DNA from 4 places in the Mesorhizobium sp. CAU 1741 genome. Region 2 is predicted to be linked to each of the others. Evidence: predicted binding sites of a transcription regulator. Region 2 holds the regulator's gene; each other region holds the start of a gene.
The links. Region 2 encodes PhoB, which activates phosphate uptake and scavenging genes when phosphate is short. Its sites were predicted from a motif close to TGTCATNNANCTGTCAT; they were not measured.
Positions count from the first base shown of each region.

Region 1: a site for PhoB is predicted at 1,384-1,400, ahead of AAFN84_RS01805 (bifunctional 2',3'-cyclic-nucleotide 2'-phosphodiesterase/3'-nucleotidase). Genes of this name have one in related genera too.
Region 3: a site for PhoB is predicted at 1,237-1,253, ahead of AAFN84_RS02270 (DUF1868 domain-containing protein). Genes of this name have one in related genera too.
Region 4: a site for PhoB is predicted at 835-851, ahead of AAFN84_RS24310 (DUF2794 domain-containing protein). Genes of this name have one in related genera too.

Region 1 covers NZ_JBDOQP010000001.1:382,591-384,791, forward strand. Annotated here, with positions in the region: gene AAFN84_RS01800 (EAL domain-containing protein) at 1-1,337, shown strand, start outside; gene AAFN84_RS01805 (bifunctional 2',3'-cyclic-nucleotide 2'-phosphodiesterase/3'-nucleotidase) at 1,483-2,201, shown strand, end outside.
Region 2 covers NZ_JBDOQP010000007.1:165,087-167,287, reverse strand. Annotated here, with positions in the region: gene AAFN84_RS23260 (ROK family protein) at 1-938, shown strand, start outside; gene phoB (phosphate regulon transcriptional regulator PhoB) at 967-1,653, opposite strand; gene phoU (phosphate signaling complex protein PhoU) at 1,674-2,201, opposite strand, start outside.
Region 3 covers NZ_JBDOQP010000001.1:479,073-481,273, forward strand. Annotated here, with positions in the region: gene AAFN84_RS02265 (DUF1206 domain-containing protein) at 1-471, shown strand, start outside; gene AAFN84_RS02270 (DUF1868 domain-containing protein) at 476-1,189, opposite strand; gene AAFN84_RS02275 (anthranilate synthase) at 1,487-2,201, shown strand, end outside.
Region 4 covers NZ_JBDOQP010000008.1:72,557-74,757, reverse strand. Annotated here, with positions in the region: gene AAFN84_RS24315 (ABC transporter ATP-binding protein) at 1-400, shown strand, start outside; gene AAFN84_RS24310 (DUF2794 domain-containing protein) at 435-821, opposite strand; gene AAFN84_RS24305 (DUF1223 domain-containing protein) at 1,221-1,976, opposite strand; gene AAFN84_RS24300 (ceramidase domain-containing protein) at 2,115-2,201, shown strand, end outside.

The DNA.
Region 1 (2,201 bases), on a different contig from region 2:
ATCATGACGCGTTGACGGGCGGTGCCAACCGCGCCTCTTTCAACCGCGAACTGGAACGCGTGGGCAAGGCGGTGGTCCGCGAGGGGCGGAGGTTCGCACTGATCCAGTTCGATCTCGACGACTTCAAGGCAGTCAACGATACCGCAGGCCATGCGGCGGGCGACGAGGTGCTGTGCGCGGCCTACGAGCGGATGGTCGCGGAGATGCCGGCGGGCGCTTTCCTCGCGCGCATGGGCGGTGACGAATTCGGCGCCATACTGGAGATTGCGGCGGGCACGCAGCGCGCGGAGGTGCGGCAACTGGCACAATCGATGGTCTCGGCGGTCTCGCGCCCGATCGAGGCCACGGCGGGACTTTTTCGCATCGGCGCCAGCGCCGGAATCGCGTTGATGCCGGACGACGGGCAGAACGCGCACGCCGTCATGCAGCTTGCCGACATCGCGCTCTACAACGCCAAGGCCGACGACGTGAACCGCGTGCATCTCGCAAGCGCGGAAGACGGCGTCGCCTATTCCTATAGAAAGATTCTCGAACGCGACTTGCGCAATGCCGTTGATCGCCGTGAGTTCACCCTCTACTTCCAGCCGATAGTGGATGCGGTCACCGGCCGGGCACTGGTCATGGAGGCGCTGTTGCGCTGGCGTCATCCCCGCTTCGGGTTCGTGTCGCCGGGCGAGTTCATCCCGATCGCGGAGCAGACGGGAAGCATCCAACAGATCGGGCAATGGGCGCTTCAGGAAGCATGCCGGCAGGCGACTGCTTGGCCGGAGGCTATCGGCGTTGCGGTCAACATCTCGCCAAGGCAACTCGACCGCGACGATCTTGGCGCCAATGTTCTGCAGGCATTGCGGGCATCCGGGCTTAAACCCGAACGCCTCGAACTCGAGATCACCGAGAGTGCCTTCCTCAGCGGCGTCGATCGAGTGCGCAGGACCGTCAAACGGCTGCAGGCGTTCGGGGTGACCGTGGCGATGGACGATTTCGGCACCGGCTATTCGAGCCTTTCCTCGCTGCAGGACGTGCCTTTCGACAAGCTCAAGATCGACCAGTCGCTGGTGGCGCGCGACAGGAGCGAGCGGCGGGCGGTGAGCATTCTCAAGTCCATCCTGGCCATCGGCAGTGCACTCGACCTGCATGTCACGGCCGAAGGGGTGGAGACCGCCGAGCAGGCGGCCTTTCTCAAGGGGCTCGGCTGCAACAGCCTCCAGGGCTATCTCTTCGCGCGCCCGATGCCGCCCGAGGAACTGCCGATCTTTTTCGCCAGCGAGGCAAAGCGCATGCTGCAACCGGACGCAGAAGCGGCTCCGCAATCGCGGCAGAGTGGAAACGCCGCCTGAGCGATCAGGCGATTGCCGCATTCCGGCCCTTCAATAGCCGGTGAAATTTCATCAACCCGTCATCGAATGCTGCTGGACTCGCGCGATCGACAGCGCGACATTCATGCGCTTCAGCCTTTGACAACCGATCCGACGGAGACCGACAATGCCCGCGATGCTTCCCTCCATCTCCAGGCGTTCATTCCTGGCAGGCTCGGCCGCCACCGGGGCGTTCGTGATGCTGCATCCCTTCTCCGCGCGCGCACAGGCCAACCAGGCGCATTTGCGCATCATGGAAACCACCGATCTGCACGTCCATGTCTTTCCCTACGACTATTATGGCGACCGGCCCAACGACACGATGGGTCTCGCACGCACCGCGACGATCATCGACACGATCCGCGCCGAGGCGACGAACTCGATCCTCGTCGACAATGGCGACTTCCTCCAGGGCAACCCGATGGGCGACTACATCGCTTATGAGCGCGGCATGAAGGAAGGCGACGTCCACCCGGTCATCAAGGCGATGAACGTGCTGGGATACGAGGCCTCGACGCTGGGCAACCACGAGTTCAACTACGGGCTCGACTTCATGATGAACACGATCGCCGGCGCCGACTTCCCGGTCGTGTGCGCCAACGTCACCAAGGGCAGCCTTGCAGCCAATGGCCGTGACGACGACCTGTTCCTCAAGCCTTATGTCATCATCGACAGGACCGTCACCGACGGCGCCGGCAACGAGCACCCGATCCGCATCGGCCTGATCGGGTTCGTGCCGCCACAGATCATGAACTGGGATTCCAAGCACCTGGCCGGCAAGGCGATGACGCGGGACATCGTCAAGGCGGCGGAAGCGTGGGTGCCGCAGATGAAGGAAGAGGGCGC
Region 2 (2,201 bases):
ACACCGGCAAGGCGATCGCCCATGACATTTCCCGCCCGGCAACACTCACCATGGCCGATGGCGAACTGTGCGATCACGTCATTTCCGCCGTTCGGCGATTGATGGAGCGTGCGCCGCCAGGCCACGGTCCCGTCCTGCGCATCACCATGGCGGTCCAGGGCATCACTGACTCCAGCGCCCGCAGACTGATGTGGTCGCCGATCACCCCGCACAGCGAAATCGCGTTTGCCGACGCACTGGAAACCGCCTTCGGCATCCCGGTGACCGTCGAGAACGACTGCAACATGATAGCGGTCGCCCTGCGCGGTCGCGAACCGGACCGCTATCGCGACAACTTCTTCACCATCCTGCTGTCCAATGGCATCGGGATGGGGCTGGTGCTGCGGGGCGAACTCTTCACGGGGTCGCACTCGTCGGGCGGCGAATTCGGCCACATGATCCACGTGCCCAACGGCGCGCTCTGCCGATGCGGCAGGCGTGGCTGCATCGAAGCCTATGCCGGCAACTATGCGATCTACCGCCATGCGCGCGGTGATGGCGAGCATGCACTGCCGGTAGCGGATATCGACGACGGAACCATGCTGGCCATGGCGGCGGCGGCGCGCGATCACGACGGCCGCGAGCGCGAAGCATTCCAGCGCGCGGGAGAAGCGATCGGTTTCGGGCTGGGCAGCCTGTTCGCGCTGTTCGACCCGGCGCCGGTGGCGATCGTCGGCCTCGGCACCTCGGCTTTCGACGTCATCGAGCCAACGATGCGCGAGGCGATCGCCCGCACCGCCGGCGGCCAGCACAATGCGGCGATTTCGTTTGACCTGGAGCCGGACGAGATACCGCTTATCCGCGAAGGCTGCGCCCGCCAGGCGCTGACGTTCGTCGATCAGGAAATCTTCGCCAGAGGCGCTGCTGCAGCCCCCGTGCGAAGCGAGGAAGTGGTCTGAAGCGCCGGCCACAGGGCGGCGGCCAGGCCTATCCCTCCTGGATGGCGTAGCCGGCACCACGGATCGTGCGGATGACGTCTGCCATGTTGCCGAGATTGACCGCCTTGCGCAGGCGCCCGACATGCACGTCGACGGTGCGTTCGTCGATATAGATCGTCTCGCCCCAGACATTGTCGAGCAGTTGACCGCGGGAAAACACCCTGCCGGGATGCTGCATCATGAACTCCAGCAGGCGGAACTCCGTCGGCCCGAGCCGAATTTCAGACTTGCCGCGATGCACACGGTGCGTCTCGCGATCGAGCACGATGTCGCCGACCTTCAGCACCGAGGACAGCACCTCCGGCCGCGCCCGGCGCAGCAGCGCCCGCACGCGCGCAATGAGTTCGGGCGTGGAGAACGGCTTCACCAGATAATCGTCCGCGCCGGTGACGAGGCCGCGAACCCGGTCGCTTTCTTCGCCGCGCGCCGTCAGCATGATGATCGGCAAGCGTTCGGTCTCCGGGCGCATGCGCAGGCGCCGGCACAATTCGATGCCGGACACCGCCGGTACCATCCAGTCGAGCACGAGCAGGTCGGGCTGGCTTTCGCGCAGGCGCATTTCCGCCTCGTCACCACGCATGATGACCTCGACCTCGTACCCTTCCGCCTCGAGATTGTACTTGAGGAGTACGCCCAGCGGCTCCTCGTCCTCAACCACCATGATCTTCGGTGCAATCATATTTCCGTCTTCCGTCGTCAGCCCTGGACCGACGTCTCGTCGTGCTTCGGCCGATGCAGCGGCAATTGCCGGCCCGTGGCGATGTAGTAGGCGTTTTCGGCGATGTTGGTGACGTGGTCGCCGATACGCTCCAGATTCTTCGCGCAGAACAGCAGATGGGTGCAGCCCGTGATGTTGCGCGGATCCTCCATCATGTAGGTCAGCAGCTCGCGGAACACCGCAGTGTACTGGATATCGATGTTCTCGTCGTCCGCACGCAAGGTTATCAGCCCCTCGGCGTTGCGCGCTTCGTAGGCGGAGATGACCAGAGCCACCTGCTCCATCACCATTTGCGCCATCGCCTCGATGGAGTGCGACAGCTTGCGCGGCGTTGCGCCCTCGCCCACCGCATTGACGCGCTTGGCGATGTTCTTGGCCAGATCGCCGATGCGCTCGAGGTCGGCCGCCATCCGGATCGCGCCCACCACCGAGCGCAGGTCCTGCGCCATCGGCTGGCGCTTGGCGATCAACGTGATGGCGCGCTCGTCTAGTTCCCGTTGGCGTGC
Region 3 (2,201 bases), on a different contig from region 2:
GTGTCCCTGTGGCGCGGCCTCGCTTCCGACGAGGGCGGCGGTGGCGGCGCCTTCGCGGAATATCTGTCAGGCTTCGTCGGCGCGCGACCGGCAGCGTGGCTGCTTGCGCTGGTGTTCGTGATCGTGGCCGGTGCGCACATCATGAAGGCGGTCCGCAAGGGCTATCGCAAGCATATCGCTGCTCCGCAGCAGTTCGAAAAGGCGCTCGATCCAATCGCCCGCACGGGGCTCATCGCGCGGGGCCTGACGTTTCTCATCATTGGCATCCTGTTCGCGACGCGTGGCCTGACTGCCGGCGGTGACGGCAGCGGCGAAACTCCGGGTCTGAGTGACGCCCTCAACTACATTACCGGGCTGCCGTTCGGCGGCATCCTGCTTTCCCTGATGGGCGTCGGGCTGGTGGCCTTCGCGCTCTATTCGTTCATCGAAGCTGCCTGGCGCCGCATCAACGCCGAGGACATCCTGCGTTGAAGCGCTAGCCGATGAAGCGAAGCGGCTTGAACTCTTTCATGTCGTCGAAGGCGCAGAAGGCCGGCAAGTCGAGTTCGAGCCCCTGCGGAAACGTTTCGAGTTCCGCCTTGATGTCGTCGAGTGCTGCCAGATAGGTGTCTTGGCATTGCGGGGGCAGCCATTCGAGCTGGTAGGCCAGCGTGATGTGGAATGTGTAGTCTTCGTGGTCGGGATGGCGGTAGCCAAGCAGGTCGGCGAGCGCATCACGCGCGTCGCGCATCACCCTTTCATCGTCCTCCGTCAGGCCGGAGACGACGATCCCCAAGGGGGTCACCATATCGGCCTTGATACGGAACGGTGCGGCGACGCTGAAGGAAGCGATTCTGGCATCCATCCACGAGGTTGCGGTTTCAAGTCTTGCCTCGCATGAGAGGCCGCTTGGCCAGAACGGCCGGCTGCGCCGGTTGTCGGTGACACCCTGGAACAGCGTTTTGTGGAGGCTGGCCACCGGGGTAAAGGTGAAATGGTCCGCATGCGGCATCGCCATCAGCCTCTCCCGAACGGCGACGATCGCTGCCTGCGTTGCAGAGCCATCCGTCACATGCGAGACGAAGGTATTGCCGGGTTCGTAGAGAAAATTGCCTTCGCGGTCGTACCGCGTGCCCAGGTAGCGCGGCGGTTTCTCCTTGCGGGTGGACGTGAAATGCAGGGCAAAATCGTCATTGGTGGCGTAGGCCAAGGCTGGCTCCTTTCAGTCCGGCGTCGCCGTCCGCCTAGATGATCCGCGTGACACCGCCGTGACGCCAGGCGGGGCATACGAGCCCACAGAAATGCGCTTGCCGCCGCCGTCGTTCGCCGCTATGGATTTTGCCATGAACACGCATTCGACCTCGAACCTGTGGTGGTGGGCCTGCTGACAGCGGCCAACTGAGCGCATGCGCGTGGAAAAGGGATGGCCGCAACGGATTTCCGGGCGGCCATTTTGTTTTCAAGCTGATCCGGAACGCCTGCGGCGGAAACGGATGGAGACACCAGAATGACAGTGGAATTGCTTGAAAACGGTGCGGAACGTTTCGTTACCGCCGGTGGCATCGCGATTACCAGGCAACGCCACGACACACCGTACGAGGCAGCGATCGAGACCTACATCGACGCGCTGGATTCGCGGCGCGGCTGTGTCTTCTCGTCCAACTACGAATATCCAGGACGCTATACACGCTGGGACACGGCGATGATCGATCCGCCGCTGGTGGTCAGCGCGCGCGGCCGCGCGATGCGGATCGAGGCGCTGAACAAGCGCGGTGAGGTGTTGCTGCCGACCATCGAGAAGGCCGTGAAGACCCTGGGCGAGGTGACGATCGAAGAAGCCTCGAACCGGCTTCTGAACCTGCAGGTTGCGCAGGCGGGCAGGGTCTTCGCAGAGGAAGAACGCAGCCGCGTGCCCACCGTCTTCACCGTCCTGCGCGCGCTGGTGGACCTCTTCCGGTCGCCTGAAGACAGCAATCTCGGCCTCTATGGCGCGTTCGGCTACGACCTGGCGTTTCAGTTCGACCATGTCGAGCAGAAGCTTGAGCGCGCGCAGAGCCAGCGCGACCTGGTTCTCTACCTGCCGGATGAAATCCTCGTCGTGGATCATCACCAGGCCAAGGCTTGGCACGACCGTTACGACTATGCCGGCGATGGGTTCTCCACCGAAGGGCTGCCGCGCGAAACGCCGACCGAGCCATTCCGCCAGTCCGATCGCATCCCGC
Region 4 (2,201 bases), on a different contig from region 2:
GGAAATAGGCGCGTTCGCCAATCGGCCGGCGACAGAGCTTTCGGGTGGCGAAAAGGCGCGCGTGGTGATTGCACGGGCCCTTGCCCAGGAGGCACCCCTGATGCTTGCCGATGAGCCTACCGCGGGGCTCGACCCGGCGCACCAGATCAGCCTGATGCGGGTCTTCTCGGGCCTTGCTCAAGAGGGAGGCAGCGTCGTTGCCTGCCTTCACGATCTCGGACTCGCAGCACGCTGGTGCACGCGGCTGGTGCTTCTCGATGCCGGCACCATTGCCGCGGACGGTGCGCCGGGCGCGGTGCTGTCGCCGGATCGCCTGCGAGACGTCTACAATATCGAGGCATTCATCAAAGAAGGCGCCGGCGGGATGATCGTCCATCCGCTCGATCTGGCAAATCGCTGATGCGAATCGCGTCGATTACGCGCGTCCTTCGTGATCAGGCGCGCACCACTTTCAACGCCTTGTCGAACACCGCAAGAACCCGCTCGAGATCGTGGCCGCGCTTCATGATGAGTCCGCTCGCAGCCACCACGGAAAAGGCACCCTGCTTGCGCGCCAGCGCGGGCGTCTTGACGATCTGAAACAGCGGCACCTCGCTGGTGCGCCGGAACACCGAGAAGACCGCGCGCTCTTTCAGGTGATCGATTGCGTAGTCGCGCCATTCTCCCGCCGCGACCATCATGCTGTAAACCTTGAGTATCTGGTCCAGTTCGCGCCTCTGGAACGTCACCGGGATGTTGTCCCGCTCCCGCCGCGCCTCGTGCAGCGGGATCAATATTGCGGAATCTTCCCTACCCTCCCCACCGGTGCCGTGATCGGTCATTTGCTGGCCTTTCGTGACAATTCGACGACACAGCCAAGGTCGCCCTTCAAACCTCGAATTGCAAGACCGGAATGGCCAATTCGACGTCGGAACCTTTCGCGCGCGGCGCTCAAGAAAAAGCCGCCCCGATCACGGACGGCCACACATTGTCGCGAGAGGTGATGGAGCGACACATTGTTGCCGCTTTTTTCCCAAGCTGCGGCCCCAATGTCGGGCAAACATCCTCGTGTTGCCTGAGACGGTTCGGTCCGGCAAGGCCCTGTAACCCCAAGCCCCCCGCCCACGGGGTCCGGTCGGATCGAACCAACTCCGGGTAAAATCCCGGAACATCGACGGTACGTTGATCCCAAATATATCCGCCGGCGCTGACCACATCAGCGTCGGTCTTTTGTTGGCGGGTTACCAGCCTTCCTGGCGGGTGATGATGGCGGAGCCGAGGATCGGACCCGGCAGTCCGTCGGGCAGCATCTTCTGGACCAGAACGGCGCAGCCGCCCGCTCCCTTCTTTGCCATCTCGCTGATCGGCAACTCCAGCTTCGTGGCGCTGCCGTCCCACATACCCACACTGTGGAAGCCCGCGACGGCATTGACATATGTGAAGCTGCGACCGGTGTTGTTTCCCTGAGCGATCTCGACCTTGGTGGCCGGCTTGAAATAGATCAGCACGATCTGGGCGTCTTCGACGGTCTTTCCGGCATCGCCCGTTTCGATCACGATCGACTCGTCACGGTAGGATATGTCCACGTCCACCGTCATTCCGTGTGCGGTGCCCTCCATGCGGTCGATCGCGTGATTGATCTTCAGGCGCTTCGTACCATTGATCTGCTTGCGGCCGTTGACCACCACCTGGGGCGTATAGACCGACCGGTTGCCGAAGGTGCGGCTGTATTCCTGCTGGCGTGCGGTGTTGTCGGGGTTGGCCAATGTGTCGCGCCAGCCGAGGTAGTCCCAGTAGTCGACATGATAGGCGAGCGCGACAACGTCGCCCTGGGCGACCATCTCGGTCAGCATCGCGTCGGCCTTTGGACATGACGTGCAGCCCTGGCTGGTGAACAGTTCGACCACGGCACGCGGCTTCTTGACATCCTCCCCGGCGATCGCGCCAGAAGGGAGCACAAGAAGATATGCCGCCGCAGCGAGCCTGAGAAAGTTCACGACCACCGAATTGTCCCGATTGCCTTTGTCAGAGCCACGACGGGCTCGTCCGATTGCTCTCAGATTAGGCAGGCGAAGGCTCAACGGAAAGTCACGTTGCGGTGAAACGATTGTGCCACCCGTGCCCGGAGAATACCGATGTTTGGTGATCCGCATGCCCATGTTGACCTCTATTGCGAGCGCACCGGACCGGAATTCTGGTCGGAGCCGATCAACGCCCTGACC